DNA from 4 places in the Alsobacter sp. P4_H11 genome. Region 3 is predicted to be linked to each of the others. Evidence: predicted binding sites of a transcription regulator. Region 3 holds the regulator's gene; each other region holds the start of a gene.
The links. Region 3 encodes PhoB, which activates phosphate uptake and scavenging genes when phosphate is short. Its sites were predicted from a motif close to TGTCATNNANCTGTCAT; they were not measured.

Region 1: the regulator PhoB is predicted to act here: its motif matches at 3,901-3,917, upstream of pstS (phosphate ABC transporter substrate-binding protein PstS).
Region 2: the regulator PhoB is predicted to act here: its motif matches at 2,676-2,692, upstream of AC1DSZ_RS14305 (YdcH family protein).
Region 4: the regulator PhoB is predicted to act here: its motif matches at 4,265-4,281, upstream of AC1DSZ_RS00835 (alkaline phosphatase).

What each region holds. Positions count from the first base shown of each region.
Region 1 covers NZ_JBFUKI010000011.1:146,042-152,951, forward strand. The annotation lists gene AC1DSZ_RS19350 (hypothetical protein) at 1-327, shown strand, start outside; gene rpe (ribulose-phosphate 3-epimerase) at 375-1,052, shown strand; gene AC1DSZ_RS19360 (DUF6065 family protein) at 1,230-2,078, opposite strand; gene purB (adenylosuccinate lyase) at 2,250-3,557, shown strand; gene pstS (phosphate ABC transporter substrate-binding protein PstS) at 4,021-5,082, shown strand; gene pstC (phosphate ABC transporter permease subunit PstC) at 5,212-6,144, shown strand; gene pstA (phosphate ABC transporter permease PstA) at 6,148-6,910, shown strand, end outside.
Region 2 covers NZ_JBFUKI010000007.1:178,560-185,469, reverse strand. The annotation lists gene AC1DSZ_RS14315 (sulfite exporter TauE/SafE family protein) at 1-646, shown strand, start outside; gene AC1DSZ_RS14310 (acyl-CoA synthetase) at 735-2,363, shown strand; gene AC1DSZ_RS14305 (YdcH family protein) at 2,469-2,654, opposite strand; gene AC1DSZ_RS14300 (YdcH family protein) at 2,962-3,180, shown strand; gene AC1DSZ_RS14295 (GGDEF domain-containing protein) at 3,170-3,712, opposite strand; gene purE (5-(carboxyamino)imidazole ribonucleotide mutase) at 3,863-4,357, shown strand; gene AC1DSZ_RS14285 (5-(carboxyamino)imidazole ribonucleotide synthase) at 4,360-5,442, shown strand; gene rpsU (30S ribosomal protein S21) at 5,602-5,847, shown strand; gene AC1DSZ_RS14275 (tetratricopeptide repeat protein) at 6,099-6,910, shown strand, end outside.
Region 3 covers NZ_JBFUKI010000003.1:339,709-346,618, reverse strand. The annotation lists gene AC1DSZ_RS07360 (hypothetical protein) at 1-172, shown strand, start outside; gene AC1DSZ_RS07355 (malate/lactate/ureidoglycolate dehydrogenase) at 374-1,447, shown strand; gene AC1DSZ_RS07350 (lysylphosphatidylglycerol synthase domain-containing protein) at 1,542-2,621, shown strand; gene AC1DSZ_RS07345 (ATP-binding protein) at 2,632-3,702, shown strand; gene phoB (phosphate regulon transcriptional regulator PhoB) at 3,793-4,497, shown strand; gene argE (acetylornithine deacetylase) at 4,501-5,652, opposite strand; gene apaG (Co2+/Mg2+ efflux protein ApaG) at 5,676-6,068, opposite strand; gene AC1DSZ_RS07325 (CDP-alcohol phosphatidyltransferase family protein) at 6,180-6,785, shown strand; gene AC1DSZ_RS07320 (GcrA family cell cycle regulator) at 6,792-6,910, opposite strand, start outside.
Region 4 covers NZ_JBFUKI010000001.1:186,495-193,404, forward strand. The annotation lists gene AC1DSZ_RS00815 (esterase-like activity of phytase family protein) at 1-4, opposite strand, end outside; gene AC1DSZ_RS00820 (FtsX-like permease family protein) at 99-1,319, opposite strand; gene AC1DSZ_RS00825 (ABC transporter ATP-binding protein) at 1,316-2,020, opposite strand; gene AC1DSZ_RS00830 (hypothetical protein) at 1,998-2,402, opposite strand; gene AC1DSZ_RS00835 (alkaline phosphatase) at 2,458-4,212, opposite strand; partial or broken gene AC1DSZ_RS00840 (heavy metal translocating P-type ATPase) at 4,370-4,699, shown strand; gene AC1DSZ_RS00845 (cation diffusion facilitator family transporter) at 4,896-6,257, opposite strand; gene AC1DSZ_RS00850 (metal-sensing transcriptional repressor) at 6,268-6,534, opposite strand.

The DNA of each region.
Region 1 (6,910 bases), on a different contig from region 3:
AAGAACGCGGATGGCTCGCTCTCGGCGGACGAGCTCTCGGCTATCGGCCCCGGCGAGCGCCATCGCCGGGCGAACCCCGCCAGCGGCGCCCAGGATGGATCGCAGCTCTCCCTCACCGACCAGCTCATGAAGAGCTTCGACGGCAACGGCGACGGCTCCATCAGCAAGGACGAGATCGCGGCCGCGCTGGACGCCTCGCGCAACGGCCAGGAGCGCGGCCGCTCCGCCGTGAAGAGCACGCAGCCCAATCTCGAGGCCCTGGCGATGCGCGCCGTGCAGGCCTACAACCGCTCCCTCCGCGCCACCGGGACTTCGACCTCCGCCTGAGCGGCGGAGCCATTGCCTGACGCCGCGCGCGGTGCTACGCGCGGCGGATGGAAAAGCCGCTCCTGATCGCCCCGTCCATTCTCGCCTCCGACTTCTCGCGCCTCGGCGAGGAAGTCCGCGACGTCGCCGCCGCGGGCGCCGACTGGATCCACCTCGACGTGATGGACGGGCACTTCGTGCCCAACATCACCTTCGGGCCCGACGTGATCCGCGCGCTGCGCCGCCACACCGACAAGCTGTTCGACGCGCATCTGATGATCGCGCCCGCCGACCCCTATATCGACGCGTTCTGCCGGGCCGGCTGCGACATCGTCACGGTCCACGCCGAGGCCGGCCCGCACCTTCACCGCTCCCTCCAGGCCATCCGCAACCACGGCAAGAAGGCCGGCGTGTCGATCAACCCGGCCACGCCCGAGAGCGTTCTCGAATACGTGCTGCCGCACGTCGACCTGATCCTGCTGATGACCGTGAACCCCGGCTTCGGCGGCCAGGCCTTTATTCCCGAGATCGTCGAGAAGGTTCGCCGCGTGAAGGCGATGGTGGGCGACCGCCCAATCCACATCGAGATCGACGGCGGCGTTACGGCAGACACCGCCCCGCTGGTGACGGAAGCCGGCGCGGACGTGCTGGTGGCGGGCTCCGCCGTGTTCAAGGGCGGCACGCCCGAAGCCTATGCGGCCAACATCACGGCCATCCGGGAGGCTGGGCAGAAGGCGCGCGGCTGAGAGGCTGGAGCCTTCAGGAGAGCTTCCAGGCCTCGACGCCCTTCTCCTCACACTGCCAAAAAGAGATCGCACCCCCTCAACCGTCTTCCCCGGGCTTGACCCGGGGTCCACGCGCTCGGCTAAAGCGTGGACCCCGGGACGAGACCGGCCATGACGGAAAGAGGCGCGGTCGAACACTCAGCGATTTCGGCCCCGTTTGGCCGCAGGCTGTGCAACCGACGGCGCCGGCGGCCCGGACGCGACATGGACCGGACAGCCCCTGATCTCGACCGGCGCGTTCAGCTTGCGTTTTGTCAGGTGGTAGTCCGGCGTCGCGTAGCCGGTCGGGTCCTTGCCCTGCACGTAGTTGCGCTGCCAGCCTTCCTTCACGGCTTGGGGCTCGTGCGCCGCGAGCCGGTCATTGAAATCGATGCGGCTTTGCGCCCAGCTTTTCGAGGCGGCCTTCAACCCGGGCTCGGTGTCGAGATGCGCCAGCACGGGCTGGATGCGATCCAGCAAGCGGTGAGGCGTCATCATCAAAAACGCGAAGCGCTCGCCGGCGTCGAAGCGGATCGAGCCCGGACGCGTGAATTTCCAGTTCATCGTGAACGTGAAGGGCAGCCAGGCGGTCTCCACCAGGCCGTCCAGCGGCGCAATGCCGTCCTTAACGGTGTTGGGCGCGCCGCGTGTCCACAATGCCCAGCCGGGTGAGGTTCGAAAAAGATAACCGGGGTGGAAGGTCAGCACGCCGTGCCCGAAGGCGCTCACCGCCAACCGGCTGGCGCGCGAGTTGCCGGGATCGTCAGGCGTGATCAGCAGGTCCTCCTTCAAGTCCCCGCCCGTCCAATGCGCCGAGAACCCGACGGGAGCTTGCAACTCCCACCCGCTCGCATTGGCGATCGCCAGCGGCGTGCATCGGTAGGCGAAGCGCTGGCTCGTTTTGTCCATCCAGGCCCGCTCCGAGCGGCCGGGGACCAGCGCCGGGCTATCGTCGTACTCGTAGTAGCAATGAAGGGTCGGAACGGGTTCGGCTTCGGTTTCGGACATGGCGGTTCCCTGAACTGGCCCGCCAAGCTGGCGCAAAACCGTTCACATCGGGTTTGCAGAAATAACATTCGTCAAGCGAAGGCTGCTGATGCGACGTCCCCCCGTCCTTCCCCTCATTGCCCCCGCCCCCCTCCCATGCTACCGGCGCGGTGATACCCGAAAGGACCGCCCATGATCCCGCGCTATAGCCGCCCCGAGATGGTGGCCATATGGTCGCCCGAGACCCGCTTTCGCATCTGGTTCGAGATCGAGGCCCATGCCTGCGACGCGCTGGCCGAGCTGGGCGTGATCCCGAAGGAAGCCGCGAAGACGATCTGGGAGAAGGGCGGCGCGGCCACGTTCGACGTCGAGAAAATCGACGCCATCGAGCGCGAGGTGAAGCACGACGTCATCGCGTTCCTGACGCATCTGGGCGAATTCGTCGGCCCCGACGCGCGCTTCATCCATCAGGGCATGACGTCGTCCGACGTGCTCGACACCTGCCTCGCCGTGCAGATGTCGCGCGCCGCCGACCTGCTGATCGCCGACATCGACGCGCTGCTGGCGGCGCTGAAGCGCCGCGCCTTCGAGCACAAGATGACGCCCACCATCGGCCGCTCGCACGGCATCCACGCCGAGCCGGTCACCTTTGGGCTGAAGCTCGCCGAGGCCTATGCGGAGTTCAGCCGGTCGCGCGAGCGGCTGGTCTTCGCCCGTCGCGAGATCGCCACCTGCGCGATCTCGGGCGCGGTCGGCACCTTCGCGAACATCGATCCGCGCGTGGAGGAGCACGTCGCCAAGGCGATGGGGCTGGCGGTGGAGCCCGTCTCCACCCAGGTGATCCCGCGCGACCGTCACGCCATGTTCTTCGCCACGCTGGGCGTGGTGGCGTCCTCGATCGAGCGCCTCGCCATCGAGGTGCGTCACCTGCAGCGCTCCGAGGTGCTGGAGGCGGAGGAATATTTCTCCGAGGGTCAGAAGGGCTCCTCGGCCATGCCGCACAAGCGCAACCCGGTGCTCACCGAAAACCTCACCGGCCTCGCCCGCATGGTGCGCGCTTATGCGCTGCCCGCCATGGAGAACGTGGCGCTCTGGCACGAGCGCGACATCTCGCACTCCTCGGTGGAGCGCATGATCGGCCCGGACGCCACCGTGACGCTCGACTTCGCCCTCGCCCGCCTCACCGGCGTGATCGACAAGCTGCTGGTCTACCCGGAGAACATGCAGAAGAACCTCGACCGCCTCGGCGGTCTGGTCCACTCCCAGCGCGTGCTGCTGGCGCTGACGCAAAAGGGTGTCTCCCGCGAGGACGCCTACCGGCTGGTGCAGCGCAACGCCATGCCGGTCTGGCGCGGCCAGGGCGACTTCCTCACGCTGCTGAAGGCGGACCCGGACGTCTCCAAGGCGCTCACCCCGCAGGAACTCGAGGAGAAGTTCGACCTCGGCTACCACCTGAAGCACGTCGACACGATCTTCCGACGGGTGTTCGGCGAGGCGTGAACGCCCGGGGGATTCGCGCCGACATCGGCAGCCCTCCAATCGACGGTAGAAGAACTAACACCTCCGTGAGCCTCGCCGTCATTGCGAGCCAGAGGCGAAGCAATCCAGTCTAAATGCCCGACGTTAGGCTGGATTGCTTCGCTGTCGCTCGCAATGACGGGAGGATGACCCCAATGTCCTCGCGCCTCGCCGCCAACCCCGGCGACCTGCGCGGCAGGTCGGGAAGGGGATCCAGGGCCCCGCGCTCACCCCTGGATCCTTTCCCGGCGCTGCGCGCCGCCGGGGATGACGGAGAGAGTTGAGCCGGGCCGCAATCGCATCGATGTCCGGAGCGGCCCTCCCCTGTCATCCACCTGTCATATCCATGTCATAGCGAAAGGGCGTCGCGGCCCCCGGGGTCGCGATGGAGGCGCGGCGGCGCAGGACGCGCGGCCCCTCCCCACGTCCGACATGGAGAGTCTTCATGACCCTCGCGACCAAGACCAAGACCCTTTTCGCGGCCGCCGGCCTCGCCTTCGTGGCGGCCGCGGCTCCCGCGCACGCGGCCGACATCACCGGCGCCGGCGCGACTTTCCCCTACCCGGTCTATGCGAAGTGGGCTGACGCCTACAAGAAGGAGACCGGCGTCGGCCTCAACTACCAGTCGATCGGCTCCGGCGGCGGCGTGAAGCAGATCCAGGCCAAGACCGTGACCTTCGGCGCCACCGACGCCCCCCTCAAGGGCGAGGACCTGGAGAAGAGCGGCCTCGTGCAGTTCCCGATGGTGATGGGCGGCATCGTGCCGGTCGTGAACCTCGAAGGCGTCGCCCCCGGCCAGCTCGTGCTCGACGGGCCCACGCTCGCCAACATCTTCATGGGCACGGTGAAGACCTGGAACGACCCGGCCATCGCCAAGCTCAACGCCGGCGTGACGCTGCCCGACAGCAAGATCCTGGTGGTGCGCCGCGCCGACGGCTCGGGCACGACCTTCAACTTCACCGACTATCTCGCCAAGGTCAGCCCCGACTGGAAGACCAAGGTCGGCGTATCCACCGCGGTGGAATGGCCGGTCGGCGTCGGCGCCAAGGGCAATGACGGCGTCGCCAACAACGTGATGCAGTCGAAGGGCGCGATCGGCTATGTCGAATACGCCTACGCCAAGCAGAACAAGCTCTCGCACGCCAAGATGATCAATGCCGACGGCAAGACGGTCGGGCCGGAGCTGAAGTCCTTCATGGCCGCCGCCGCCAACGCGGACTGGTCCAGCGCGCCCGGCTATGGCGTCATCCTGTCGAACCAGAAGGGCGCCGACAGCTGGCCCATGACGGCCGCGACCTTCATCCTCATCCACAAGCAGCCGGCCGACCCGGCCGCCGCCACGGACGCGCTGAAGTTCTTCGACTGGGCCTTCAAGAAGGGCGACAAGGCCGCCGAGGAGCTCGACTACATCCCGATGCCCGACGCGGTCGTCACGATGGTCGAGAAGACCTGGACGGACAACATCAAGGACACGGCCGGCAAGCCGCTGTTCACTGCGGGCAAGTAAGCGCCCTTCCCTCTCTACCGGCATCCCCGGCGACCCGCGCAGCGGGTCGGGAAGGGGATGACGGCGAGAGTTCACGCCGTCGGGCAAGTGTCCGGCGGCGCTCCAGTTCCGCCCCCATGAGGCGCACCGATGGTTGATCTCGCCATGCAGGCCACCCACGCGGAGACCCCGGCGGCCGAGAGCCGGCTGAAGGCTCTCGCCCGCTTCAAGCTGTCGGACGCCGTGTTCGGGGCCCTGGCGCGCCTCAGCGCCATGACGGTGCTGCTGATCCTCTCGGGCGTGATCCTGTCGCTCATCATCGGCTCAATGCCGACGTTGCGCGCCTACGGCTTCGGCTTCCTGACCTCGCAATCCTGGAACCCGCCGCTGGAGAAGTTCGGCGCCGCGCCGTCCATCTACGGCACGCTCGTCACCTCGGCGATCGCCATGCTGATCGCCGTGCCGGTCGGGATCGGCGTCGCTATCTTCCTCACCGAGCTGTGCCCGCCCGCCTTGCGCCGGCCCGTCGGCGTCGCGATCGAGCTGCTCGCCGGCATCCCGTCGATCATCTACGGCATGTGGGGCTTCTTCGTTCTCAACCCCTTCCTGCAGTCGATCTTGGGCTCGGGCCTGTCGCTGTTCACCGCCGGCCTCGTGCTGGCCATCATGGTGCTGCCCTTCATCTCGTCGATCACCCGCGACGTGTTCGACACCGTCCCGCCGATGCTGAAGGAATCCGCCTACGGCCTCGGCTGCACGCGCTGGGAGGTGATCAAGAACGTCATCATCCCGTTCACGCGGGTGGGCATCATCGGAGGCGTCATGCTGGCGCTGGGCCGCGCGCTCGGCGAAACCATGGCGGTCACCTTTGTGGTCGGCAACGCCAACCGCATCTCGGCCAATCTGCTGGATCCCGGCACCACCATCTCGGCCACCATCGCCAACCAGTTCGGCGAGGCCGAGCCCGGTCTCTACACCTCGTCGCTGATGACGCTCGGCCTGCTGCTGTTCCTGGTCACCTTCGTGGTGCTGTCATGCGCAAGGCTGATGCTGATGCGCCTCGAACGCCGCGCGGGAGCCTGAGCGATGAAGGACGTCTCCAAATATCGCCGCCGCGCCAACACCAACTCTGTCTGGATGGCGCTCTCGGTCGCCGCCACGGTGCTGGGCCTCGGCATGCTCTGCCTCATCCTGGGCTCGCTGCTCTGGAACGGCTTCACCAGCCTCAGCCCGCGCGTCTTCACCGAGATGACGCCCCCGCCCGGCAGCGCCGGCGGCCTGCTCAACGCCATCATGGGCTCGCTGATGATGACCGTGCTGGGCGTACTCGTCGGCGCGCCGCTCGGCATCATGGCCGGCACCTGGCTGGCCGAATACAGCGCCGGCTCGCGCCTCGCCGGCGTGGTGCGCTTCATCAACGACATCCTGCTCAGCGCGCCCTCGATCGTGATCGGCCTCTTCATCTACACGGTCGCGGTGGAGCCTGTCGGGCGCTTCTCCGGCATCGCGGGCGGTTTGGCGCTGGGCGTGATCGTGATCCCGGTCGTGTTGCGCACCACCGAGGACATGCTGCGCCTCGTGCCCACCGCCCTGCGCGAGGCGTCCTACGCGCTCGGCATGCCGCGCTCGCTGGTGATCCGAAAGGTGATCTACTCGGCCGCCCGATCGGGCATCGTCACCGGCATCCTGCTCGCGGTGGCGCGCATCAGCGGCGAAACCGCGCCGCTGCTGTTCACGGCGCTCAACAACCAGTTCTTCTCGTGGGACATGAGCCGGCCCATGTCCAACTTGCCCTACGTGATCTTCCAGTTCGCCTCCAGCCCCTACAAGGACTCCCAGAGCCTCGCCT
Region 2 (6,910 bases), on a different contig from region 3:
GGTCGTGTCGCCCGTCACGGCGGCCGCCATCATGCTGCCGATCCTCATCGTGCAGGACGCCGTGAGCGTGTGGGCCTACCGCCGGGATTTCGACCCGAGGCTCCTCTACATCATGGTCCCGGGGTCGATCGCCGGCATCGCGATCGGCTGGATCTTCGCCTCGCAGGTGCCAGAAGCGGCGGTGCGGGTCGGGGTCGGGCTGATCTCGGTGGGCTTCGTGGCGCTCTACTGGCGCGGGCGCAGCGTCATGGAGGAGGCCGAGCGGGAGCGACGCTCGGTTCTGGCGGGCGGGTTCTGGGGCGTGGTGGCGGGCTACACGAGCTTCGTCGCCCATGCGGGCGGGCCGCCTTTCCAGGTCTATGTGCTGCCGCAGAGGCTTTCGCCGCTGCTCTACGCCGGCACCAGCACGATGTTCTTCGCCATCACCAATCTCGTGAAGGTGGTCCCCTACGTGGCGCTGGGGCAGTTCTCGACCGATAACCTGCGCGCCTCCGCGCTGCTTTTCCCGCTCGCCATCGCGTCGACGTTCCTGGGCGTCTGGATGGTGAAGCGGATCGACGCCAAGCGGTTCTTCACGCTCATCTACGTGCTCAGCTTCGTGGTCGGCGTGAAGCTGATCTGGGATGGCCTGCGCGACCTGCTCTGAGGCGCCGTCCGACGATCGATCGATTGCCCGGCTCCGGCCGCACCGCTACGGTTCCGCCCGAACTTCGAAGCCGGCGGGAGGCGTGGCCATGGCGTCCGACATCTACGACATCGACCTCGACAAGAACCCGGCCAACTTCCAGCCGCTGACCCCGCTGTCGTTTCTGGAGCGCGCCGCACTGGTGTTTCCGGACCACACGGCGATCATCCACGGCGCGCTGCGCCGGAGCTATCGCGAGTTCCACCAGCGCTCCCAGCGCCTCGCATCGGCGCTGGCTAAGCGCGGGATCGGCCGCGGCGACACGGTCGCGGTGATGCTCGCCAACACGCCCGCCATGCTGGAGTGCCACTACGGCGTGCCAATGACGGGCGCCGTGCTGAACACGCTGAATACGCGGCTGGACCCCCCCATCATCGCGTTCTCGCTGGATCACGGCGAGGCCAAGGTGCTGATCGTGGATCGCGAATTCGCCAAGATCGTCGGACCGGCGCTCGCGATGGCTACCGTTAAGCCGCTGGTCATCGACTACGACGATCCGGAGTTCACCGGCCCGGGCGAGCGGCTCGGATCGCTCGACTACGAGGCGTTGCTGGCCGAAGGGGACGCCAGCTACGAGCGGGCGAGCCCGGGCGACGAGTGGGATGCGATCTCGCTGAACTACACGTCCGGCACCACCGGCAATCCCAAGGGCGTCGTCTACCACCACCGCGGCGCGGCGCTGCTGGCGCAGGGCAACGTGCTCACCTGCAACATGGGCAAGCATCCGGTCTATCTCTGGACGCTGCCGATGTTCCACTGCAACGGCTGGTGCTTCCCGTGGTCGATTTCGGCTGCCGTCGGCACGCATGTGTGCCTGCGCTATGTCCGGGCCGCCGCCATGTACGAGGCGATCGCGGAGCACAAGGTCACGCATCTGTGCGGCGCGCCCATCGTGATGTCGACGCTGCTGAATGCGCCCGACGCCGAGAAGCGGCCACTGCCGCACGTGGTGGAGTTCTTCACGGCCGCCGCGCCGCCGCCCGAGGCGGTGCTGGCCGCCATGAAGGCGGCAGGCTTCAACGTGACGCATCTCTACGGGCTCACGGAGACCTACGGGCCGGCTGTGGTGAACGACTGGCACGCCGACTGGAACGACCTCGATCCGGCCGCGCAGGCGGCCCGCAAGGCCCGCCAGGGGGTGCGCTATCTCGCGCTGGAAGCGCTGGACGTGAAGGACCCGGTCACGATGGAAAGCGCGCCGGCCAACGCCGAGGTGATCGGCGAGGTCATGTTCCGCGGCAACGTGGTGATGAAGGGCTACCTCAAGAACCGCAAGGCGTCCGACGAGGCGTTCGCGGGCGGCTGGTTCCACTCGGGCGATCTCGGGGTGAAGCACCCGGACGGCTACATCCAGCTCAAGGACCGGTCCAAGGACATCATCATCTCGGGCGGCGAGAACATCTCGTCCATCGAGGTCGAGGATGCGCTGTTCAAGCATCCGGCCGTGCAGGCCGCCGCGGTGGTGGCCAAGCAGGACGACAAATGGGGCGAGACGCCCTGCGCGTTCGTGGAGTTGAAGCCGGGCCGGGAGGCCACGTCCGAGGACCTGCTGGCGTGGTGCAAGCAGCACCTGGCCGGCTACAAGTGCCCGCGGCACATTGTGTTCGCCGAACTGCCGAAGACCTCGACCGGCAAGGTGCAGAAATTCCGCCTGCGCGAGATGGCCCGGGATATCTGAGCGGCCGCTTAATCCGGGCCCAAAAACAAACCGCCGCAGCGCGAATGGCGCATGCGGCGGCGAACTCACTCGGGGGACGCCACAATCACAGCGTCGGCCTGACCCTCAGTGCAGGGTCGGCTTGGCGGCCACTCGAAGCCGCTCGATCTGATCTTTCAGCAACAATTTCTTACGCTTCAACTCGGCGAGCCTGAGATCGTCCCCACTCGGGGCGCCTAGTTCCTTCTCGATCTCCTTGTCGATGGCCTGATGGCGGCGCTCGAGCTCCGCCAAATGGGACTGCAAAGCCATGCGATACCTCCCACGTTGGAACGTCATCAGTCTGACACAGGACCGCTCGAAGGGGGAAGCTATTCCGTAGAATTTCCGCCACCGCCGCCCGGCCCTTCAGGGAGGTAGGCGCCCTGCATGCCGACGGCAAGCGGAAGCGATGCGCAGCGCGTTCGACGGTTGCCGTGAGGGATGCTTGACCTCGGCCGATGCGCCAACCGCCGACCTCGGGTGGGCGACTCGCCCTCAGCCGACTTGCCCGCCGCGCCGCGTCTGGCATAGTGGATCGGTTCGCGACGGCGGGCGTGATGGGTCCCATCCATTGAACATGAACATCGACAGCACCGAGCCCACCGACGTCCAGCTCGCAGCTGAGTTGGCCCGTCTGCAGACCGAGCACCGCGACCTCGACGCAGCCATCTATGCGCTCGAAGGCATCGTCGCCGCCGACCAGTTGCAGATTCAGCGGCTCAAGAAGCGCAAGCTGGCCCTCAAGGACCGGATCATCCGGCTCTCGGACCAGATCACGCCCGACATCATCGCCTGAACGCGAGCCTGTTGGCCTTCGCGGCGTAGAGGGAGCGGTCGGCCTCCTGCAGGGCGTCCTGCACGGTCTGCCCCACCGTGAGCCCATGCGCGCCGAAACTGGCGCTGATCGGGATCTCGAGGCCGCGCCACTCCGCCGGCGAGTCGGCCAGGATGAGTTTCAGCGCGGCGGCTTTCTCGGCCGCGATGTCCTGGTTGGCGTGCCAAAGCAGAACCGCGAACTCGTCGCCGCCCAGCCGGGCCACCGTGTCGGAGGCGCGCAGGTTGCTGGCGAGCACGGCCGCGGTCTTGGCCAGCACGGCGTCCCCCGCCGGGTGCCCGAGCTGGTCGTTCACCTGCTTGAAGCGATCGAGATCGAGCAGCAGAAGCGACACCGGGACGCTGTAGCGCTCCGTGTAGGACAGCGCCCGCCGCAACTCGCGGATGAAACCGCGCCGATTCAGGACGCCGGTCAGCTCGTCGACATGCGCGAGCTCCTCCAGTTCCGAAATGCGGGATTTCGCCTGGGCGAGTTCGCGCGTGAGCTCAGCCACGCGGGCGCCCTCCGAATGAGGGCAAACCGTATCGAAAGGAGGGGTGACGTGGTTCACGATCGTTTCCGGCTATGCTAGCGCAGGGGGAGCGCGTTCTATAGTCCGCCCTGTTTTTCTTGAAAGCCGCTTAACTTTTGCGGGAGAGTTGGAATGAAGGCCCATAAACCAGTCGCCGTGATCATGGGCAGCCAGTCCGACTGGGCGACGATGCGTCATGCGGCCGAGACTCTCGAGGCGCTGGGGATCGGGCATGACTGCCTGATCGTCTCGGCCCACCGCACGCCGGACCGCCTCTACGACTTCGCCAAGGGCGCCAAAGCGGCCGGCTACCAGGTGGTGATCGCGGGCGCGGGCGGCGCGGCGCATCTGCCCGGCATGACGGCGGCGCTCACGAGCCTGCCGGTGTTTGGCGTGCCCGTGGAATCCAAGGCGCTGTCGGGGCAGGACAGTCTGCTCTCGATCGTCCAGATGCCGGCCGGAATCCCGGTGGGGACGCTGGCGATCGGCCGCGCCGGCGCGGTGAACGCCGCCCTGCTGGCGGCCGCCGTGCTGGGCCTCAACGATCCGGCGCTCGCCGACCGCGTGGACGCCTACCGGGCGCGCCAGACGGGCGCGGTGGCCGAACGACCCGTCAACGAGGCATGAGCATGCTGCATCCGGGCCAGACGATCGGCATCCTGGGCGGAGGGCAGCTTGCCCGCATGATGGCGCTCGCGGCCGCGCCGCTGGGGCTGAAATGCCATGTCTACGCGCCGGCCGGCGACAACCCGGCCTTTCAGGTGTCGGCGGCCGCCACGATCGCGGCTTACGACGACCAGGAGGCGCTTGCGGCCTTCGCGAGCGCCGTCTCGGTGGTCACCTACGAGTTCGAGAACGTGCCGGCGGCCACCGCGGCCTTTCTGGCGGAGCGCGTGCCCGTGCTGCCCGGGCCACGCGCTCTGGCGGTGACGCAGGACCGCTTCTCCGAAAAGAGCTTCCTGCGCGACATCGGGCTCGGCACGCCGGACTTCCGGGCGGTCGATGATCTTGCGTCGCTGGAGGCCGCCGTGGCGGCGCTGGGACGGCCCAGCGTGCTGAAGACGCGGCGCTTCGGCTATGACGGCAAGGGCCAGACCGTGATCCGGCCGGAGAGCGATCTGGCGGAGGCCTGGGAGACGGTGGGGCGGCAGCCCTCTATCCTGGAGGCCTTCGTGCCCTTCCTGCGGGAAGTCTCGGTGATCGCGGCGCGCGGGCGGGACGGCGACGTCGTCGCGTATGACGTCTGCGAGAACGAGCACCGCCATCATATCCTGGCGGTGACGCGGGTTCCGGCCGCGCTGGACGGCGAGGCGAGCCATGCGGCGCTGGAACATGCGGCCCGGATCGCGACCGCGCTGGACTATGTCGGCGTACTCGGCGTGGAGATGTTCGTGATCGCGGACGGCGGGCGCGAGCGGGTGCTGATCAACGAGATCGCGCCACGCGTGCACAATTCCGGGCACTGGACCACGGACGGGGCCGAGACGTCGCAGTTCGAGCAGCATGTGCGCGCCGTGGCGGGCTGGCCGCTGGGCTCGGCCGCCCGGCGCGGCGAGGTCGTCATGAACAACCTGATCGGCGACGAAGCGGACCAGTGGCGGCAGATCCTGGCCGAGCCCGGCGCCCACCTGCATCTCTACGGCAAGGCGGAGGCGCGGCCCGGCCGCAAGATGGGTCACGTCACCCGCGTGACGCCGCCCGGGCGCGCTTAACGCGGGCTGAGCCGCCCAGCCCAAAGGCCGCGCCCGAAATTCGAGCATTTCGGCCGTGGACAAGCCTGGGTGATTCTGTTAATCCACCGCATCCCGGCGTTGGCGCCTGCGCGTCACCCAGCCGAAACCCTTTCAAATCGAGACACGGGAAAACGACGCGTGCAGGTTCTCGTTCGTGACAACAATGTCGACCAGGCTCTCAAGGCGCTGAAGAAGAAGATGCAGCGCGAGGGCATCTTCCGCGAGATGAAGCTCCGCGGGCACTACGAGAAGCCCTCCGAGAAGCGCGCCCGCGAGAAGGCCGAGGCCGTTCGCCGCGCCCGCAAGCTGGCTCGCAAGCGCGCCCAGCGCGAAGGCCTCCTGCCGGCTCCGAAGCCGAAGGTCGTCGGCGGCGCTGCTCGCTGATCCTGCGCGCGGTCCGCGCGACCGCGTCTGGCACTATCCAACGGCGCCCCGACCGGAAGGTCGATGGGCGTCGTCTGTTTTTGGTTGCCTGGCGGATGAGCGGTTGTTGCAGAGCCGCAACATGCGCGTGGTGAGCGAATTCTTAAGATCCGTTCGTCACCTTCTCGCTCCAATTCGCCCGCATGCGTGACCGCTGGTCGTGATCACGCCTCGCGGCCTCGTTGTTTCGCTGGACATTGAAAGGTCCCGTCATGCGTCTTTCGCTGCCGCGCCCTGCTCCGCTGCGCCAAGCGGCCCGTCTCTCGGTGTTGTGCCTCGCAGTGGCGCTCGCGGGTTGTGAAACCGTCGGCCGCGGCATGAGCGGAGGCGCCGGGGTCGCCGAGATCGAGGAAGACAAGTCGGGCGCGCAGGCGATCAACATCACGTCGCTCACCGAGGTGATCCAGCGCAATCCGAACGACGTCAGCGCCTACAACACGCGCGGCGCCGCCTATGCGAAGATCGGCCGCTTCCAGGACGCGATCGCGGACTTCAGCAAGGCGCTGCAGATCAACCCCGGTTACGCGCCGGCCTACACCAATCGCGGCCTCGCCTACCGGCAGACCAACCGCAATGATGCGGCGCTCAGCGATTTCACGGCCGCCATCCAGGCGAACCCGAGCTATGGCCCGGCCTATCTGGCGCGCGCCAACCTGCTGCGGGCGCAGAACAACTACAACGAGGCGTTCTCGGACCTGTCGCAGGCCATCAAGCTCAGCCCCGAGTCGGCGCAGGGATACCATGCGCGCGGGCTGATCTATCAGCGCCAGGGCCAGCACAAGCAGGCCATCAACGACTTCGACGCCGCGATCGACCGGGATCCCTTCGCGGGCGCCCCCTACCAGGCGCGCGGCGCCAGCCTGATCGCGGTCGGCAAGTACGACGCGGCGGCGGAAGACTTCAACGCCGCTCTCAACGTCGACAACCGCAGCGCCGACGCCTGGGCGGGCCGCGGCATGGCGTATGAGAAGCTGGGCGACAAGGCGAAGGCGACCGAGTCCTACCAGCGCGCGCTGGTGGTGGA
Region 3 (6,910 bases):
CAACATTCCGTCCGAGACCCCGCCCGCGCCCGACCCGGACGAACCCGCGCCGCCGAGCGGCCCGAACGATCCCTACCCGGCCGAGGAGACGCCCATTGGCGATCCCCGAGGTCCCGGCTCCGAGCCGGACTACTTGCCCGGCCAGCCGACCGATCCCGGAACACGTTTCTGAGTTCGCGAAGCTGGAACGGGTCGCCCCGGGTCCGCCGTCCTCCTCGGACCCGGGGCTCGCCCCGCCAGGCTATTCCTCTGCCAAGCGCCTCGCGCAGAGCGGCCCCTCGCGGGCTTTTCCAGCCTTGCCAACGGGCTCCATCCCCGTAACCTTCGCGCCGAAACAGCCCTGGCAAGGGCAGACGCGAGGGTGGTGACGCCGATGGCGCAGGAATTGAGGATCAAGGACGCCGATTTGCGCGCCGCCGTGCGCGCGCTGTTTGCGGCGGCGGGGTCGAGCGAGCGCGAGCAGCGCCTCGTCGCGGACCATCTGGTCGAGGCCAACCTGCGCGGCCATGACTCGCACGGCGTCGGCATGATCCCGGCCTACATCACGAATTTCTCCGCCGGCGAGATGAAACTCAACGCCGCCCCGACGGTGGCGGTCGACACCGGCTCGCTCCTGGTCTGCGACGGAGGCATGGGGCTCGGCCAGACCATCGCGCATGATTCCGTCGCGCTCGCGATCGACCGCGCCAGGCAAAACGGCAGCTGCATCCTCTCCCTGCGCAACAGCCATCATATCGGCCGCATCGGCCACTGGTCGGAGCAATGCGCAGCCGAGGGGCTGGTCTCGCTGCATTTCGTCAACGTCATCAGCGATCCCGCCGTGGCGCCGTTCGGCGGCCGCGCCGCCCGCATCGGCACCAACCCGATTTCGATCGGCATTCCGCGCCGCGGCCAGGAGCCGATCATCGTCGATTTCGCCACCAGCAAGCTCGCGGTCGGCAAAGTGCGGGTCGCCTACAACAAGGGCGTCGACGTCGCGCCCGGCGTGCTCCTGGACGGGGAGGGCGAGCCCACCACGAGCCCGGCCGCATTGTTCGAGGAGCCTCGCGGCACGCTGCTGCCCTTCGGCGATCACAAGGGCTGGGGCCTGGCGCTGGCCTGCGAGCTTCTGGCCGGCGCGCTCTCGGGCGGCGGCACGCAGCACCACCCCAAGCGCCGGCAGGCGATCGTCAACAACATGTTCTCGGTGGTGGTTTCGCCCGACGCCGTCGGCACGGCCGAAACCTTTTTTCCGCAGATCGACGCCTTCATCGAGTGGGCCCGCACGCCCCCGCCCGGGCGCGATCCCTCCGTGCTGATCGCTGGCGAACCCGAGCGCCGCACCCGCGCCGAACGCCAGCGCGACGGCGTGCCGGTGGACGTGACCACCTGGGAGCAGATCGGGCAGGCGGCGGACGCCGTCGGCCTGCCGCGCGAGGAGTTGCAGGCGCTCGCCGGCCTGGCCTGAGCGGCGCCTCCGGCCCGCGCCGGGGCTTGCGGGGCCGGTCCGGTGCGGCCATAAGGAGCCGCCGCGAGGGCCGCGGCCCAGCATGGACCCAGGAATGACACGCATGCAGGAGCGCTCGGGCGACGAGCTGCCCGAGCCCGGCCCGGTCGTCGCCGGCTCGCCGAGCGGCAGGCTTGGCGGCCCGAACGCGCCGCGGGGACGTTGGGCGTGGATCGGCGCCGGCGCGAGCGTGCTGCTGTTCGTGATCTCCGCCGTGGTGCTCTGGCGCATCCTCTCGGAGGTGAAGCTCGCCGACGTGCGCGCCGCCTTCGCGAGGACCGAGCTCGAGAACCTCGCTATCGCGCTCGCCTTCGTCACGCTGAGCTACACGCTGCTTACCGCCTATGACGCGCTGGCGCTGCGCCAGCTCAAGCTGCGTATCCCGTTCCGCACCACCGCGCTGGGCTCCTTCACCAGCTATGCCATCTCGTTCACGCTCGGCTTCCCGCTCGTGACCGCCGCCACGGTGCGCTACTGGATCTACGCGCCGCTCGGCGTGTCGCCCGGCAAGGTCGCGAGCCTGACCACCATCGCGGGCCTCACCTTCCTGCTCGGCATGGGTACGGTCGTAGGCTTCGGACTGATCTGGCAGGCGCCGGCCATTTCGGATATCAACCATCTGGCCGTGAACGCGAACCGCCTCATCGGCGCGGCCGTGCTGGCCGTGATCGCCGGCTACCTGTTCTGGGTCGGGGCCAAGCGGCGGGCCGTGCGGGTGCAGCGCTGGCGGCTGGAGCTGCCGAGCTTCCGCGTCTCGCTCGCCCAGATCGTGCTCGGCGCGGCGGAAGTCTGCTGCGCCAGCGCGGTGCTCTACGTGCTGCTGCCGCCCGGCTACGGTGTCGAGTTCCAGACGCTGGCTGCCATTTACGCCTTTGCGTGCATCCTCGGCATCGTCAGTCACGCTCCGGGCGGGCTTGGGGTGTTCGAGAGCACCATGCTGCTGGCCTTCTGGCGCCTGCCCTATGGCGGCATGATCGGCGCGCTGCTGCTGTTTCGGATCTGCTATTACCTCATACCCTTCGTTCTCGCACTGGCGCTGCTCGGCGCCATGGAGATCGTCCGCCGGGTGAAAGCCTTCCGGGCCGACGAGAGCGAGGATGAGGACGACGACGAGGTCGAGGTCGGATCGGGCTGAGGGGCGAGGGATGGACGACGTCGCGCAGGACCCACCGTCGCCGCCCGCGCGCGACGCGTTCGTGGCGTCCGTGCTGGAGGCGATCCCCGACCCCGTGATCTTGGTCGACCCCGTGCTCACGGTGGTGCTTTGCAACGCCGCCGCCCGGCGGACATGGCGCTTCGTCGCCCCCGGCAAGCCGCTGTCCTTCGCGCTGCGCGCCCCGGCCCTCATCAGCGCCGCCGAAGCCGCTGTGCGGGGCGAGGGGCCGATTTCCGACGAGTACGACGAACGCGTCCCCGTTCAACGCGTGTTCTCCTTCCAGGCCTCGGCCCTGCCGGGAGACGCCAGGGAGCCCGGCGAACCCGCCGCCCTGATCGCGTTTCGCGACCTGACGGAGGCGCGCCGGCTCGAAAAGATGCGCGTCGATTTCGTCGCCAACGCCAGCCACGAGCTGCGCACCCCTCTCGCCTCCCTGCTCGGCTTCGTCGAAACGCTGGAGGGCCCGGCCAAGAACGACGCCACGGCGCGCGAGCGCTTTCTCGCCATCATGCGCGCCCAGGCGCAGCGCATGTCGCGCCTGATCGACGACCTCCTGTCGTTGTCGCGCATCGAGATGAGCGAGCACCGCCACCCCGACGCGCCCGTGGACCTCGCCGCCGTGGCCCGCCAGGTGGTCGACACGCTGCGGCCGCTGGCCGAGGACAAGGGCGTCGAGATCCGCGTTCACGCGCCCGGCCCGGTGATCGTGCCGGGGGACCGGGACGAGCTGCTGCGCGTCGCCGACAACCTCGTCGAAAACGCCATCAAGTATGGCCAGGCCGGCAAGCTGGTCGAGATCACGATCGACAGCGTGCAGGATGGCGGCCGGCCGCACGGGCGCTTGTCGGTGCGCGACCATGGCCCCGGCATCGCGCCAGCCGACCTGCCGCGCCTCACCGAGCGCTTCTACCGCGCCGAAACGGGCGACAAGAGCGGCACCGGCCTCGGCCTCGCGCTGGTGAAGCACATTGCGACCCGCCACCGCGGCCGCCTCGCGGTGGAAAGCCGCCGCGGCGAGGGCTCCACCTTCCGCGTCACGATCCCGCAGTCGAATCCCTAGACGGCTCCGCCCGCAAGGGTTGCGGAGTGTAATATGAATGTCATGGACCGGTCATACACAGCAGGCTGTGAAGCATCCGGAGACCGCGTGATGGCGTCCGCCCCATTCATCCTGATCGTCGAGGACGAGGAGGCGCTGACGCTGTTGTTGCGCTACAATCTCGAGGCCGAGGGTTATCAGGTCGACGCCGTGGCGCGCGGCGACGAGGCCGACATCCGCATCCGCGAGCGAACCCCCGACCTGATCCTCCTTGACTGGATGCTGCCGGGCCTTTCCGGCATCGAGCTGTGCCGGCGGCTGCGCCAGCGCCCTGAGACGCAGCGCCTGCCCATCATCATGCTCACCGCGCGCGGCGAGGAGAGCGAGCGCGTTCGCGGCCTCGCGACCGGGGCGGACGATTACGTCGTAAAGCCGTTCTCGGTGCCCGAGCTGGTCGCCCGCGTCCGCGCCCTGCTGCGCCGGGCCTCCCCCGAGCGGGTCGCCAGCATGCTGGAATCCGGCGACATCGCGCTCGACCGCGAAACCCGCCGGGTGCGCCGCAGCGGCCGCGAGCTGCGCCTTGGGCCCACCGAGTTCCGGATGCTGGAATTCCTGATGGAGAAGCCCGGCCGCGTCTTCACGCGCTCGCAGCTGCTCGACGGCGTCTGGGGCCTCGACAGCGAGATCGACGAGCGCACCGTCGACGTCCACGTCGGGCGCCTGCGCAAGGCCATCAACCGCCCGCGCGAGAAGGACCCGATCCGCACCGTGCGCGGCTCGGGCTACTCCTTCGACGAGACCTTCGCGCGCCGCTAGGCTCTACTGCGCCGCGCAGCTCGCGATCAGCCGCCGGATGAAGCCGACGCCGCGCTCGATTTCGTCTAGCGTGATGTACTCGTCCGGCTGGTGCGCCTGGTTGATGGAGCCCGGCCCGCACACCACGGTGGGCAGCCCGTTGCGCTGGAAGTGCCCGGCCTCGGTGCCGTACGGCACCGTCATGGTCTGGTTGCGGCCCGCGAGCCGCAGCGCCAGCGTCTCGGCCGCGGAGCCCGGATCGGGTGCGAGCCCCGGAACCGCGACCTCCAGCAGCGTTTCCACCGAGCCCGGCCAACCCCACCGCGTCAGGCGCGGAACCACCACGCGCTGCGCGTAGTCGTCCAGCATGCGGGCGACCTCTTCCTCGTCGGTCCCCGGCACGCCGCGCACCTCCCACTGGAAGTGGCAGATCTTCGGCAGGATGTTGCGGGCCGTTCCGCCGTTCACGGTGCCGACATGCACCGACGAATAGGGCGGGTCGAAGCGCCCGGTCGGGTCGCCCTTCTCGCGGTACACGTCCGAGATCCGGTCCAGCTCCTGCAGCAGCCAGCCGGCCGCGAAGATCGCGTTGGAGCCAAGCTCGGGCTTGGCCGAATGCGCCTCGTAGCCGTGCACATAGGTGTTGAACGTCACCACGCTCTTGTGCGCGTCGGCCACCTGCAGCTCGGTCGGCTCGCCCACGATCACGGCCTGGGGCCGCGGCAGGTCCACGCCCATGCGCCGGATGGTGTCCACCACGCCAAGGCAGGTGAGCTCCTCGTCGTAGCTGAGCATGATGTGGATGGGCGTCTTCAGCGCCGCCGCCTGCATCTCGGGCACGAGCGACAACGCGATGGCCGCGAAGGCCTTCATGTCCACCGCGCCGCGCCCGTAGGCCTTGCCGTCCGCGACCCGCAACGTGAAGGGATCGCTGGTCCAGGTCTGGCCGGCGACCGGCACCACGTCGGTGTGGCCCGACAGCACGATCCCGCCGCGGTCCGTAGCGCCGATCGTGGCGAACAGGGCGGTCTTGTCGCCGGTCTCGTTGGGAACGCGCACCGACGCCACGCCGAGGTCGGCGAGGTAGCGCTCCACGAAGGCGATCAGCTCCAGGTTGGAGCGTGAGCTTTCGGTGTCGAACGAAACGAGGCGCTCCAGCAGGGCGAGCGGCGTCATCGCGGATTTTCTTGCGGCGGCCATCAGTGCATCACCCGGCGGCGATTGGGACTATCGAGCGAGAACGCCGGAATGCTCACGTCGAAGCTCGCTCCATCCTCCGTCTTCATGCCGTAGGATCCCGACATGATGCCCTCGGGCGTCTCCAGCGGGCAGCCACTCGTGTATTTGAATGTCTCGCCGGGCGCGAGCGTCGGCTGCTTGCCGATCACGCCCTCGCCGCGCACTTCCTTCACCGCCCCGGTGGCGTCGCGGATGTGCCAGCAGCGCGTCAGCAGGGTCACGGTCTCGGTTCCGAGATTTTCGACCTCGACCGTGTAAGACCAGAAGAACTGCTTCTTTTCAGGCGTCGACTGGTCCGCCATGTAGGCGGGCGTGACGGTGACCTGGATCTGGCGGGTAACGGCGCGATACATCGTCGCGTGAACTCCGGCGCGGGGGGGAGAAGCGCTCGCGTCCTAAAGCATTTCGACGCGAAGTGGAATCGGCTTCGCTCCGCCGGCGGGCCTCGGGAGCGTGGAGCAGCTATGTTGGACGGAATGGCGCGACGGCTGATCGACCCGCCCCTGGCGCTTATGGCGGGCCACTGCATTCGCCTCGGCCTCGGCGCGGACGCGATTACCGGGCTGGCGCTCTGCTTCGGGGTCGCGAGCGCTGCCGCGATCGCGGCGGGTGATTTCGGGCTCGGGCTGGTCCTTATGGCGTTGGGCCGGCTCGGCGACGGCCTCGACGGCGCGGTGGCGCGTCAGACCCGGCGCACGGATCTGGGCGGCTTCCTCGACATCGTCTCGGATTTCGTTTTCTACGGCGCCGTGCCGCTGGCCTTCGCGTTTGTCGCGCCCGACGCCAATGCGCTCGTGGCCGCCACGCTGCTGTTCAGCTTCTACGTGAACGGCGCGACCTTCCTGGCTTACGCGACGGTCGCCGGGCAGCGTGGGCTGCAGACGACGTCGCGCGGCCTGAAGTCCATCTACTTCACGGCCGGGCTGGCGGAGGGGGCCGAGACCATCGGGTTCTTCGCCCTGATGATGCTGTTCCCCCAGGCCTTCCCGACGCTGGCCGTGATCTTCTCGCTCATGTGCCTCGTCACGGCCGCCAGCCGCGTTCTGCTCGCCTGGCGGACGTTCCGATAATGGCGCCTAGCGCATTCCCCCGGCCCGGGCCGCTGCGCGGCGACGGTCCATGGAAGGCTGGTAGGCGACCTGCGAGTGGAAGTTGCAGTAGGGCGTGCCGGTCGGCGACTTGGCCCCGCAGAACC
Region 4 (6,910 bases), on a different contig from region 3:
GCATACTGACCCCCATGAGTGAATTGGACGGCTTCTTCTGCGAGGGCGGCGCGACGGTGCGATGACGTCCGGCTGTCATTTTAACGACAGTCGCGGGTCTAGCGTCCGCGGAGCCCGGACACGACGCTTTGCCGGTAGGCGGCGAAAGCCGGAACCATGGCCAGCAGGACGCCAAAAGCTGCAGCCAGCCCTGTCATCGCCCACTCGTTGGGGCCAAGGCGCGCGTTCAGCACGAAGCCGAAGCGCTCCGAGAGCAGCGCGGAGGTGCCCGCGGTGGCGCCGAAGCCCAGCGCCATTCCGGCCAGAGCGGCGGCGCAGACCAGCAACGACACGCCGAGCCACACCACCGCGAACACGTACCCCCGCGGCGCGCCGATGGCGCGCAAAACCGCGATGTCGCGCCGGCGGGCGGCCGCGAGCGCGAAGACGCAGACCAGCACCGAGACGAACACGAGCGCCTGCGTGGCCAGCGCCATGGCCGCCATCACGGCCTTGACGTCGGCCAGAGCGCCATAGAGCTGCACCAGCACCTCGGCCGGGAACACCGCCATCGTGCGTCCGCCCCGAAACGCAGCGCGCAGCCGGTAGGCGTCCGCCACGCTGGCGGCCTTGACGACGATCACGGGCGCGTCGCCGGTCGCGTCCGGCCAAGGCGACCCGATCCGCGCGTCGCCTTCCGGCCGCCCCCGCGCGAGCCCATGCGTTTCCCAAACGGATTCGATTGGAACCAGGATCGCACGGTCGTAGGGCGTGCCCGTGGGCGGCATGCGTCCGACCACGGTCAGGTCATGCCCATCGTGGCGCGCTTCGCCGGGGAGGGCGCGCCCATCCTCGCGGGAGTGGCCATGCGACGTGACGATGGTGGTTCCCAGCGCGAGCGGAACGTCCCACCCCACGACGGCCTCGTTTTCCGCCGCGAACACCCGGCCGAGCTGCAGCTGCCGCTTGCCGCCCCGGGTGACGAAATCGGCAATGGTCCCCACCACCGGGCGCCCGCGCCAGGTGTCGCCGAACGCCAGCGGCGCCGCCCAGGCGACGCCGTTGCGGCGGGCGAGTTCGGACCAGACCGCATCCGGCATCAGCGGCAGGGCGCTTTCCTGGAGGTAGACGCCGGTCAGCACGAGCTGCGTCTCGCTGCCGGGCGCGCCGACCAGGAGGTCGAAGTCGTCCGCCGCGCGGGCGCTGCCCTGGCGCAGCGCGCGCTCCTGAGCGGTGACGGTCACGCCGATCGCGATCGCGAAAGCCATCACGGCGAACAGCGCCAGCGCGCCGAGCCAGGAGCGCCGCAGCTCGGCGCCGATGAGCGGCCACGGGTTCATGCCGCCGCCCCGACCAGAGCGCCGCCGGCGATCCGGATCGTGGACCCGAGCCGCCCCAGCAGCGCGGCGTCGTGCGTAACGACCAGCAGGGTCGCGCCGCTCCGGCGCTCGGCCGCCAGCAGCAGATCCGCGACCCGCGCGCCATTGTTCGCGTCCAGGCTCGCGGTGGGTTCGTCGGCGGCCAGGATGCGCGGCTCGCGCACCAGCGCCCGCGCGATGGCCACGCGCTGCTGCTCGCCGCGCGACAGCACCCCGGCGCGCCGTGCCGGCTCCGTGAGGCCCACCGAGTCGAGCAGTTCGAGCGCGCGCTCACGCTGGGAGCCGCTCAGACGCCAATGGTCGAAGCGGAACGGCAGCAGCACGTTCTCCAGCGCGGTGAGCTCGGGCGCGAGGTGAAAGTCCTGGAACACGAGCCCCACGTTACGGCGTCGCCACGCGTCGCGCGCTCCTTCGCCGAGTTTCGCCAGGTCGACGCCGCCCCAGTGGATGCGTCCGGCCGTCGGGCGTTCGATGCCGGTCAGCACATGGAGAAGGGAGGTCTTGCCAGAGCCCGAGGGTCCGCTGACGCCCAGCTGGTCGCCCGCCGCGATGCGCAACGTCGGGATGTCGAGAATGGTCGTGGCGTCGTCGCCGCGCCCATAGGTCAATCGCAGGCCTTCGACCGTGAGCGCCGGAGCCTCAGACGATGCGGAAATCGGCATTCATGATCCGGATCTGGGACACGAATCCCGTGGTCGGATCGGTCGCCGAGCCAACCTCCAGAACGCCCGTCACGGCGATCGGGTCGGAGTAGCGGGTGGGCTGGGCGGCGTTTCGCAGATGAACCACGACGATGTCGGTCGGCCAATCCGCGTCCGACGAGCAGAAGGGACAGAGCGACACGGGCTCGCGAGTCAGCACGAAGAAGTCGCTCTCCGCCTTGAGCGGAGGAGCCATGTAGCCCTGCATCCCCACGGCCGCACCCTTGAGCGACAAGAGCCTGGGGGAGAACCGCAACCCCAGCACGCCGGACGCTTCGTAGAGGTCGGCGAAGTCGAGCGCCGCCGGCGCGGCCCAGGACGGGCGCACGCCTCCGGCAGCCAAGCCGGCCGCCATCGCCAGGAGGGCACGGCGACGGCTGAGCCGTGGAGTTGCAGCGTTACTTCGATGATCCGAGTGCGAGCGCATGCGCCATCACCTTGAACACGTCGGTGTTGTCCATCAAGCCCTTCACCATCTCGGAGCCGGGGCCATAGGCGTTCAGCAGCGAGTCCTCGGCGCTGTGGACGTCGGAGTTGCCGTCCTTGGGCAGGTTTCCGGCCCGCAGTTGCGCGCCCGGCGACTTGGCGTAGATCTCGTTCGCCGCGTAGGTACCCTTTTCCTTGCCGGCGACGGTGGGATTGTTGGGGCCGTCCATCTTGGGCCGGTAGGTCTCGTAGTAATCCGGGAAGCTGGCCGAGAACAGCGCGAGGCGGTCCTTGACGTCGACCTTGTTGGGATAGCCCTCGGCGTCCGGGGCCGGGTAGCTCGGATAGCCTGCGTCCGCATAGATGCCGAGCCGGTCCCGCAACTCGACGTTGGGGGCAGGGCCGTCCATGTCGTCATGCATGACGCCGACGATGCCGACCGGGTGGGTATGGTCGGCCAGCACCAGGATCAGCGTGTCGTTCTTCTGGTCGGCGAAGTCCTTGGCGACCTTCACGGCGTTGTCGAGCATGATCGTGTCGTAGATCGCCCGCTCCATGTCGAGGGCGTGCGTGTACTTGTCGATCAGGCCGGACTCGACCATCAGCACGAAGCCGTTTTCGTTCTTGGACAGCACCTCGATGGCGGACTTCACCTGCTCGGTGAGGTCGGGCTGCTCGGGGTAGCGCTTGACGCTGCCGACCTTCAGGAACTTGCGATCGAGCACGCCGTCCATGTTGCCGAGGTTGAACAGGCCGAGCAGCTTCTCGGCGCCGGCTGCCGAAGCCGCCTTCATCTCGCCCGCCGTGGTGGCGACCGCATAGCCGGCGTCCCTGAATTTCGCGACGTAGTCCTGGTCGTCGCCGCGCTTGGAGCCGGCCATGCTCTTGGGAATGAAGTTCGCCGCGCCGCCGCCCATGATCACGTCTGGCTTCTGGTCCAGGAACTGCTGGACGATGACGTCGTACTCGGCGCGCCGGCGGGTGTGGGCCACCATGGAGGCCGGGGTGGCGTCCTCGATCTCGGTGTTGGTGACGACGCCGGCCGCCATGTTCAGCCGGCGCTGCGCCAGCGACGTGATGGTCTCGACCTTGGGGTCGTCCGTCGTGCTCTTGGTGCGGTCCGCATAGACGCCGAGCGCGTTGGTGGAGGACTTGTGCCCGGTCGTGTAAGCGCTCGCCGAATTGGCCGAGTCGGTGATCACGCTGTCGACGCCGGAGGTCGACACCAGCGCCATGGCGGGCATGTCATCGAGGGTGAGCTTGCCCTTGTACTTGCCCTCCTGGATCCCTCTGGCGAGGATGCGCGCCGCCACCCGGTGGGCGTTCGACATGCCGTCGCCGATGAACAGGATGACGTTCCTGGCCTTGCGCGGCTGAGCCGTTTCGTAGACCTCCCACGCGACCTCGCGGGTGTTGACGCCGTCTGTCGCCTTAACGACATAGCGGCCCGGCTTGTCGATCACAATGTCACGCAGCGTCACGGCCGACTGGTCCTTGTCGTCCTCACGGGCGACGTAGGCCGCGGCGCGGCCAAACGCCTGGGCGTGGTCTTGGCCGTTCACCGTCACGGCGATCTTGCCGGCCTCGACCAGCCCGGGGAACTCGACCTTGAGGTCAAACTTCGCCCCGACCAAAATCTGCGCCCGGTCGATCGGGTATATGGTCTGGCTCAGCGCCGGGGCCGAAACAGTGGAGAGCAGCAAGGCTGCGGCGAACGTCTGGCGCATGGCATGATCCTGAAGGGAGACGAAGAACGCCAACATCGCCTAGAGACGCCGCGTGACGCCCCCATGACAGGTGCCCGAACGGAGCAAACACGGCAAATATTCGCCGCCTTCGACCTGCATTCCACTCCTGCCACAGCATTATGAGAGCCCAGCAAAGGAGGTGGGAGACGGCATCAACGATGCTCCCGCGCTCGCCGCCGCCAGCGTCGGCATCGCCATGGGGGGAGGAACCGACGTCGCCTTGGAAACGGCCAATGCGGCGGTGCTCCACGGCCGAGTCATGGACATCGCTGATATGATCGCGCTGTCGAAGCGGACAATGGCGAACATCCGCCAGAACATCACCATCGCGCTTGGGCTCAAGGCAGTGTTCCTCGTGACCACGATCGCTGGCGTCACGGGGCTCTGGCCGGCGATCCTGGCCGACACGGGCGCGACGGTGCTGGTGACCGCCAACGCCATGCACATGCTGCGGGCGCGAGGCTGACGATCCGCGGCCAAGCTCTTGACGATCAGAGCGGCGGCGGCCGATGCCGAACTCCGTCGTCACCCAAGGGTCAGCGGATCCAAGACCGATCGCTTATTCGCCGAGTTACCGTCCGGCATAGCTTCGTGTCCGCTGTCCGCTATCCGCTATCCGATGGCGGAAACCGCGATGGCTTCGCCGGGCCATGACCTGGCATCTAGTGTGGATGATCCTCCGGTTCGGTCATCCGAAACGGCAGGGTCTCCTGCTGGCCTCGTCGCGACAGGACCAGGCGCGCCTCGAACTCATGAGGCTCCGCGGGCGCGACCTCGCTGACGAGAACGCCGGCGGCGCCGCCGGCGAGGAGCGCCAAGGATTCAATCCGCCCGCCGTCGCGAAGGATTTCGACGTTCGCCTCGAGCGGGAACACGGGTTCGTCGAGTGTCAGCCGCATCCGCTCACCGGACGAGGTATCGACGATCTCGAGCCGGCCGCTCGCCAGCCGGCCGACGAAGACGAACGGGTCAGGCGCGTGATGATTTCCGTGGAGAGTGGGCGCTAGATGTCCTCCGGCAGGGCGCAAGGCCACGTGCGCCGAGGCGAAGCTGGGCAGATGTCCCTCGAAAGCCGCGATCAGCTCGCCGCGCACCCGTTCGGCGTCCGCGATCGTCAGAGCGGGGTCTACCGCCGCCGTGGCCTCGACGTGGAGCTTGTGCCCCAGCCAGCGGAGCTTGACCTCCGGGGCGCCGACGATCCCCGGAACGTGCTCCGCGGCGTGGCGCGCCTCGGCCGTGATGCCGGGTTCGACTCCGTCGATCATGCGGCGGACGACGGACACCGAGGATTGCCAGACGATGCCGAAGATCGCGAGCGTGATCAGCAGGCCCACGATGGGGTCGGCCAGCGGAAAGCCCAGCCACACGCCGAAGGCGCCGAGCACGACGGCGAGGCTCGTCAGGCCGTCCACTCTGGCGTGATAGCCGTCGGCGATGAGGGCCGCACTGTTGATGCGGCGGCCCACGCGGATCCGGAAGACGGCGACGGCCTCGTTTCCGATGAAGCCGACCAGGCCGGCCGCCGCGACCCAGCCAAGGAGGCTGATCGGTTGGGGATGGATCAGCTTATCGAGGGCTTCATAACCCGCCACGAGGGCGCTGGCGAAGATGATCAGCACGATCGCGATGCCGGCGAGGTCCTCCACCTTGCCGTAGCCGAAGTTGAACGTGGCCGTGGGCTGCCGGCGCACCAGGCGGAAGGCCACCCAGAGCGGGATGGCCGTGGTCGCATCGGCCACGTTGTGGATCGTATCAGCGAGCAGCGCCACGGATCCCGACGCGATGACCACCAGGATCTGGAAAAAGGCGGTGATGGCCAGGATCACGAAGGACCACTTGATGGCCCAGATGCCCTGCGAAGTCGTCGCGATGGTGGGATCCATAACCCCGTGGCTATGGCCGTGCCCTCCGTGGCTCCCGTGGGACCCATGGCTGCCGTGCCCGCCATGGGCGCCGTGAGAGCGGGAGGTCACGTTACTGTAGCCCCCATGTCCAAAGCCGAACCAGTCGAGCAGCTTGCTCACGTGCACATCCTCATAGGTATTTCGCGAGCTGCTTGAACTCGGCCAGGACTTTGGTTGGCGCGGCCTTGTCGGCATCGAGCTCGTGGCCGAGGCAATGCTCGATGTGGTCGTGGATCAGCAGTTTCTTGGCGTTGGCGATCGCCGTTTCGACGGCGTGAAGCTGCTGGGCAAGCTCCACGCAGCTGCGCCCACTTTCGACCATGTCGATCACGGAGGCGAGGTGGCCGTTGGCCCGCTTGAGACGGGCGATCACGTCGGGGTGGCTGGCATGGATCATGGACCATGTCCTATCCCCCTGGATAGGATCCGGCAATCAGCCGCGAGCAATGCTGGTTCCATGTTTTGGCGGAAATGGCCGTCGGCGCCGTCGCTAGGGAATCCTGGCGAAGCTTTTCATAGGGTCGGACGGTGGCTTCACGGCCTTCGGCTGTTGGACTGGATGCTTGGTGTCATTGCGAGATAGCTGGAGCACACAGCTACGCAATTCTTTCAAGCTCTCCAAAGTCAGCCGCAAGCCCGGCCGGATAGCGAACCCTGAACCGCCAGCCGCAGCCGTGGCGTTCGGGATATGGCGAGTGTCCCACCCCTGCGCCCCATCCATGTGGCAATAAGGGGAGCGGATTCCCAGACGGAAAATCCGAGGGCTCGTCTGG